Regions from separate parts of the Cobetia sp. SIMBA_158 genome, predicted to be linked through region 3. Evidence: predicted binding sites of a transcription regulator. Region 3 holds the regulator's gene; each other region holds the start of a gene.
The links. The regulator LexA, encoded in region 3, represses DNA repair genes until DNA is damaged. The targets are predictions, from matches to a motif close to TACTGTNTANNTANACAGTA.

Region 1 (2,269 bases), on a different contig from region 3:
CTCCGGATTGCCGGACCTGCTCGCCGCACGCCTGATCGGCCTGCTCAATGGCGAAAGCACGCCACGCCGCCAGACAGCCATCAAGTACGGCCTGCTGGGCAGCGTGACCCTGGTCGCGATTTCCTCCCAGAACCTGATTCCGGTCCACATCGCCTTCATCCCGATCCTGATTCCGCCGCTGCTGGTCGCCATGAACCGCCTGCGCCTGGATCGTCGTGCCGTGGCCTGTGCACTGACCTTCGGCCTGACCGCGCCCTACATGCTGCTGCCGGTCGGTTTCGGCTCCATCTTCCTCAACGACATCCTGCTGGCCAACATCAATGAGGCCGGCCAGTCGCTCGGTCTCGACGTGACCCGCGGCATGGTACCGATGGCGATGGCGATTCCGGTCGGCGGCATGTTCCTCGGCCTGCTGACGGCGCTGTTCGTCTCCTACCGCAAGCCGCGTGACTACGCGACCCGCGAGATCAAGTCCAGCAACGTACCGCACCACACGCCCATGCCCATGCACACGCCGTCCAAGAGCGGCCTGATCATGGCAGGCGTCGCCATCATCGCCGCCCTCGGCATTCAGCTGTATTCCGGCTCGATGATTCTCGGCGGCCTGGTCGGCTTCGCCATCCTCTCGCTGGGTGGTCTGTTCAAGTGGAACGAAGCGGATGACCTCTTCACGTCCGGCATGCGCATGATGGCGCTGATCGGCTTCATCATGATCTCGGCGGCAGGTTTCGCTTCCGTGATGAAGGCCACCGGCGACATCCAGACCCTGGTCGACGCCTCCTTCCACATCATCGGTGACAACAAGCCGCTGGCCGCGCTGGTCATGCTGATGGTCGGTCTGTTCATCACCCTCGGCATCGGCTCCAGCTTCTCGACCATTCCGATCATTGCCGCCATCTACGTGCCGCTGGCGCTGCAATTCGGCTTCTCGCCGCTGGCCACCGTCGCGCTGATCGGCACCGCCGCCGCGCTGGGAGATGCCGGTTCACCGGCCTCTGACTCGACCCTCGGCCCGACGGCCGGCCTGAATGTCGATCAGCAGCACGACCACATCTGGGACAGCGTGGTGCCGACCTTCATCCACTACAACATCCCGCTGATCGTGTTCGGCTGGGTGGCCGCGATGACGCTGTAATCCGCTGAGCGACAGTCTCGCGCCCAAGCGAGATGCCAGACATGCCAACGCCCGACAGAGAAGACCTTCCTCACTGTCGGGCGTTGTCGTTGCGGAGCAGGCTCAGGCGCAATGAATGGGCACCGCCACTGGACAGCCATCCAGTCTTTTAGCATGATGCGCGCATGCGCAAGATCCTCCACGCCGACTGCGATTGCTTCTATGCCGCCGTCGAGATGCTCCGCCATCCCGAGTGGCGCGAGGTGCCCATCGCCATCGGCGGCCGCACCGAGCAACGCGGTGTCATCGCCACCTGCAACTATCCCGCGCGTGCCTTCGGCGTACGCTCGGCGATGTCGACTGCCCGCGCGCTGCGCCTGTGCCCTCAGCTGATTCTGGTGCCCCCGGACTTCGAGCGCTACCGCGCCGTCTCCGCCGAGATCCAGGCACTCTTCCATGAGCTGACACCCCTGGTGGAGCCCCTCTCGCTGGATGAGGCCTATCTGGATGTCAGCGCCGTGACTGACTTTCAGGGCAGCGCCACCTGGATGGCGCGCTGGTTGAAGGAAGAGGCGCTCAAGCGCACCGGCATCACGCTTTCCCTTGGCGTGGCCGCCAACAAGTTTCTGGCCAAGATCGCCAGTGACTGGGAAAAACCCGATGGCCTGACGGTGATCACCCCCGAGACCAGCGACGCCTTCATCCGCCAGCTGCCCGTCGGCAAGCTGCATGGGGTCGGCCCGGCGACGCTGGCACGTCTGACACGCCTGGGCATCACCACCTGCGAGGACATGCGCACCACACCGTTGACGACCCTGGCCGAGCACTTCGGCAAGTTCGGCACCCGCCTGCACGAGCTGGCGCACGGCATCGATGAGCGACCGGTACGTGTCGAGCGCGAGCGCAAGTCGATCAGTGTCGAGCACACCTTCGATCACGACCTGCCTGATCTGCCAGCCTGCCTCGAGCGCCTGCCCGCCCTGCTCGAACGCCTGACCAGCCGTCACGCCCGCCATGACCAGCCGGTGCTGGCCAAGCAGTTCGTCAAGATCCGCTTCAACAACTTCGAGAGCACCACGCTGGAAAGCCTGCTCCCCGCCTCGACCACCACGCTGCCGAGCGCCAACAGCTTCGCCCTGCTGATGGAGCAAGCCT
Region 2 (2,269 bases), 380 kb from region 3:
GGGTCGGCGGCCGCTATTCGCTGTGGGGCACCATCGGTCTGCCCATCGCGCTTAATGTCGGCATGGACAACTTCCGTCGTCTGCTGGCCGGGGCGCATGAGCTGGATGAGCACTTCCGCACCGCGCCGCTGGTAGACAACCTGCCGGTGCTGCTGGCGCTGGCCGGGATCTGGAACAACAACTTCCTGGATATCCGCGCCCACTCCATCCTGCCCTATGATGGCCGGCTGGAGTACTTCGCAAGCTACCTCGAGCAGCTGGAGATGGAATCCAACGGCAAGTCGGTGACCAACGATGGCGAGATGATCGACTACTCGACCTGTCCGGTGCTGTGGGGCCAGCTGGGGCCCAACGCCCAGCACGCCTTCTATCAGCTGCTGCACCAGGGCACCCAGGCGGTCGAGTGTGACTTCATCGCGCCGATGTGCCGTTATGATCACGTCGAGGACGCCGAGACGCGCGCCCACCTCAAGGCACAGCACCGCCTGACGCTGGCCAACTGCTTTGCCCAGTCACGTGTACTGATGCTGGGCGATGACGCCATCCCCGGTGATGAGGCGCAGCCGAACCACAAGCGCTACCGTGGCAATCAGCCGTCGACCACGCTGTTGCTGGAAACGCTGACGCCGGAAACGCTGGGTGCGTTGATTGCGCTCTACGAGCAGAAGGTCTTCGTTCAGGCCACCATCTGGGATATCAACCCGTTCGATCAGTGGGGCGTGGAGCTGGGCAAGCAGATCGCCACCGCCACCGAAGCGACCATGACCACTGGCGAAGGCTTCGAGACACTGGATGCCTCCAGCCGTGCGCTGATCGAAGCGGTGTGGGCAGCCCAGGATCAGGACCCGCGCTGAGCCCACGGCGGATGTGAGTGAGGGTGTGAGTGAGAGAGCGTGTAAGGGCATGCTGATATGCCATGCAAGACGAGCGGCGGCAGTCGTCGCTCTCTGTTGATTTATACAGTATTCTCGCTATCCTATAAGCGAATCAATCGTTTACACTAGACAGCACGACGCAGACCGTCGAAAACCCTGCTCCCAACCTATGAACGCTCGAGAGATGCCCAGCCATCTTGAGGCGTGGGAGGGGAGGTTTCGCGGTCTGGCGTGTTGTCGGGAGTGCTGATGGCCAATTCCCCCTTTCCGTCAGATACGGCAGCGATGCACGCCACCGCGCCCGTCAAGGGTCTGCTGTATCTGCACGGCTTCAATTCGGCCAGTTGTTCGCCCAAGGCACGCTTGATGCAGCGCGCGGCAGAGCAGTTCGGCCTGCCGTGCGTGATGCCGGACATCCCCCCGGAGCCCGGCGCGGGTCAGGCGGCGGTCAACGCGGCCTATCTCACGTTGTGTGAGCGCCTGGCGCTGGACCCCGCAGACCCTGCCTGTGATGACGCCATCATGGTGATCGGCAGCTCCATGGGCGGCTTTCTGGCCACCTGGCTGGTCGCGCGTGAGGCCGCACGCCTCGAGGGGCCGGCAGGTCCTTCTCAGAGCGTCTGGCGTCAGGGGCCGCGCAGCGTGCTGATCAATCCGGCCGTGCGTCCCGCGCGACTGGTCAGCGAATGGCTCGGCTCGGTGCATGCCAACCCCTATACCGGCGTGACGTTCACCGTCACCGAGGATTTCGGGCCCGGACTGCTCGCATTGGAAGCGGAACCGGTCACGGCGCAGCGCACCCTGGTGCTGTTGGCGACGGCCGATGAGACATTGGATGTCAATGATGCCGCAGGGCTCTATCAGGGAAGTCGCTTGATCATCACACCGGGTGGCGATCACGGCTTTGCGCAGCTGGCGGAATATCTGCCGGCGATCATGGCGCATGGCGGGCACCGGCTGGCCCCCGCCACCGCAGCGGCGATGCATGTCGCGCCGGACTAGCAGGTCATGCGCGTGGTGCTTTCTGCTACGACACACCACGACCCGGCTGGGCAAGGCACCTCTTGGCACGACATGGATTGGCACGACTTGGCAGGGCGTTCGATGCTGAACGCCAGGCGCCGGTCTCTCATTTTTCAGGAATCCGTTGTCCGTCTCGCGCACGTGAAATGGCGAGTCGGATGGCGGGCGTCAACACCAAGGACACAAGGCTGCGATGAGTCAGTACAGCGCCAGTTCCATTGAGGTCCTCTCCGGCCTCGAACCGGTCCGCAAGCGGCCCGGCATGTATACCGACACTTCTCGGCCCAACCACCTGGCGCAGGAAGTCATCGACAACTCCGTCGATGAGGCGCTGGCGGGGCACGCGAAGGAAATCCGCGTGCGCCTGCTCG
Region 3 (2,269 bases):
GTGAAGATCACGCTGCCGAGCATGAAGTGCAGGCGCCAGAAGCGCTCGTTGTCCGGCAGATCAGGCGTCGCCAGCTTCAGAAGCTCGGCGAAGCGGCTGAAGACCGTGCCGTAATGCTCGCGAATATAGCGCCGCATGTGGCCCTGACCCTGGGTATAGGCAAGCCCGAGCAGGCGCATGAAGGTACGCAGGCTGTTGCGCTCGGCCGGCACCTCCAGCACGGTACGCGCCATCACCTCCAGCAGGACCTCCAGCGGCACCTGGCGCCCGGCGTATTGCTGCTCGACGCTGTCGAGTGCCGCGTGGAAACGCTCACTGAACGGATCGAGATAGCGCGCAAAGACCGCCTGGATCAGCGATTTCTTGGAGCCGAAGTGGTAGTTCACCGCCGCCAGATTGACCTTGGCCTTGCTGGTGATGTTGCGCAGTGAGGTCTCGGCGAAGCCGCGCTCGGCGAACAGCACCTCGGCAGTATCGAGGATGCGGGTAACGGTATCGGTCTGGGCCATGGGCGGAACCCTTGTCAGGTAGAAAAGGACTGGAGTCGTAGGTCACGGCGCAAGCCCCGCGCGGCGACTCTCTCATGAGGTGGTGCAGGTTCACCGCAAGGCGCGTTCGATCATGGTACCCGTGAGCACTACCATCGGCGAACATTCGTTTGAAACACTTTGATTCTAGCGCGCCATGCCATGACTGACAATTCTCTCGCGTTTCAAACGCCAGAGGTTTAGCCAAGCCTGATATTCCCTCAGCGCTGACCATCCCGATTCAAGGACTCGTCATGCTCGGAAACTGACCACCCCGCCAGAGCCAGGCCGGGTTCATCTCCAGACATTCACCTCCAGACATTCACCTCCAGACATTCCCTTAAAGAAAGAATGTCTCGGATATCGACAGGAAAAGTCGCCAGACAGCGATATCCCGGCGACTACCTGCCCTTTGAGGCCACCACGCAAGCCACAATGCCTTGCATGACCGCCATGACTGGATACAATGACAGTTGTATGGATGCACACCCCGTGCCGTCAGCTCAAGATGCCGCCCAGGCCAAAGGCAATGCCATGACCCAGCCGCTTACTCCGCGCCAGCAGGATGTCTTCGACTTCATCATCAAGACCATCAAGTCCTCTGGCTACCCGCCGACGCGGGCCGAAATCGCCCAGGCGCTGGGCTTCCGCTCGCCGAATGCCGCCGAGGAGCATCTGCGTGCCCTCAAGCGCAAGGGCGCCATCGAGATGGTGCCGGGCACCTCACGTGGCATTCGCGTGCCGTCGCTGGCTGACGTCGACGACAGCGCCAACGATGGTCTGCCGGTGATCGGGGAAGTGGCCGCCGGCAGTCCGATTCTTGCCAGCGAGCATATCGACCGTCACTGCCCGCTACCGAGCGACTACTTCTCGCCGGCTGCCGACTACCTGCTGCGTGTGCGCGGCGTGTCGATGAAGGACGTGGGGATTCTGGAAGGTGACCTGCTGGCCGTGCACCGCACCACCAGCGTGCGTGACGGCCAGATCGTGGTGGCACGTCTGGGGGATGAGGTCACCGTCAAGCGCTTCCGCCGTGACGGGCATTACGTGTGGCTGGAAGCCGAGAACGAGGACTTCTCGCCGATCAAGGTCGACCTGCGCACGGACAGCCTGGAGATCGAGGGTCTCGGGGTGGGCGTCATCCGCGATGGTGGCCTGCACTGAGGCCTTGACCAGCAGCGCTTTGAGCAACGAGCTTTGCCCAGCAGTACCTTTCTCGCAGAGCTCTGAGCAACAGAAAAGCCGCACGCATTGCACAAAAAAACCCGCCTCGAGGCGGGTTTTTTTGTGCGCGAAGCGCGAGCGATGGATCAGTGCACGATGCCTTCTGACTGCTCGTCCTCGTCTTCTTCGCCATCCCAAAGGCGAGTCCGGGTGATGGCGTGGTCGATCATCTCACGCGCGACCTCGAAACGATTGTCACGCAGCAGATCAGCGGCCTCGTCCGAAATGCGAATGCTGAGCAGCGGCTCACCTTCGCTTTCCGCGGCGCGCAGAATCACTTCACCATCTTCCATTTGCACAATTTCAAGTACGGCGGGATCGGACACGTCATTCCTCCTGCACGGCATCTCGCGAGATACCGGCGTCGTTGTAATCGTCAGCGCGACGGCTGGCAAGCCCGGCACCGCGTTGCCATCAGCGACGCAGAAAAAAGTACGACCACAGCCAGAGCCATGGTCGTACCGGAGAATGCAGGGCTTGCCACAATGCGATCAGTCTAGCACCCGTGAAGGCGAAAC

Region 1: the regulator LexA is predicted to act here: its motif matches at 1,262-1,281, upstream of dinB (DNA polymerase IV).
Region 2: the regulator LexA is predicted to act here: its motif matches at 946-965, upstream of R2R70_RS02885 (YqiA/YcfP family alpha/beta fold hydrolase).

The regions. Positions count from the first base shown of each region.
Region 1 covers NZ_JAWJYL010000008.1:157,066-159,334, forward strand. Annotated here, with positions in the region: gene R2R70_RS13475 (Na+/H+ antiporter family protein) at 1-1,135, shown strand, start outside; gene dinB (DNA polymerase IV) at 1,300-2,269, shown strand, end outside.
Region 2 covers NZ_JAWJYL010000001.1:621,459-623,727, forward strand. Annotated here, with positions in the region: gene pgi (glucose-6-phosphate isomerase) at 1-854, shown strand, start outside; gene R2R70_RS02885 (YqiA/YcfP family alpha/beta fold hydrolase) at 1,125-1,877, shown strand; gene parE (DNA topoisomerase IV subunit B) at 2,092-2,269, shown strand, end outside.
Region 3 covers NZ_JAWJYL010000001.1:240,071-242,339, reverse strand. Annotated here, with positions in the region: gene R2R70_RS01060 (TetR/AcrR family transcriptional regulator) at 1-509, opposite strand, end outside; gene lexA (transcriptional repressor LexA) at 1,062-1,691, shown strand; gene R2R70_RS01050 (hypothetical protein) at 1,838-2,077, opposite strand.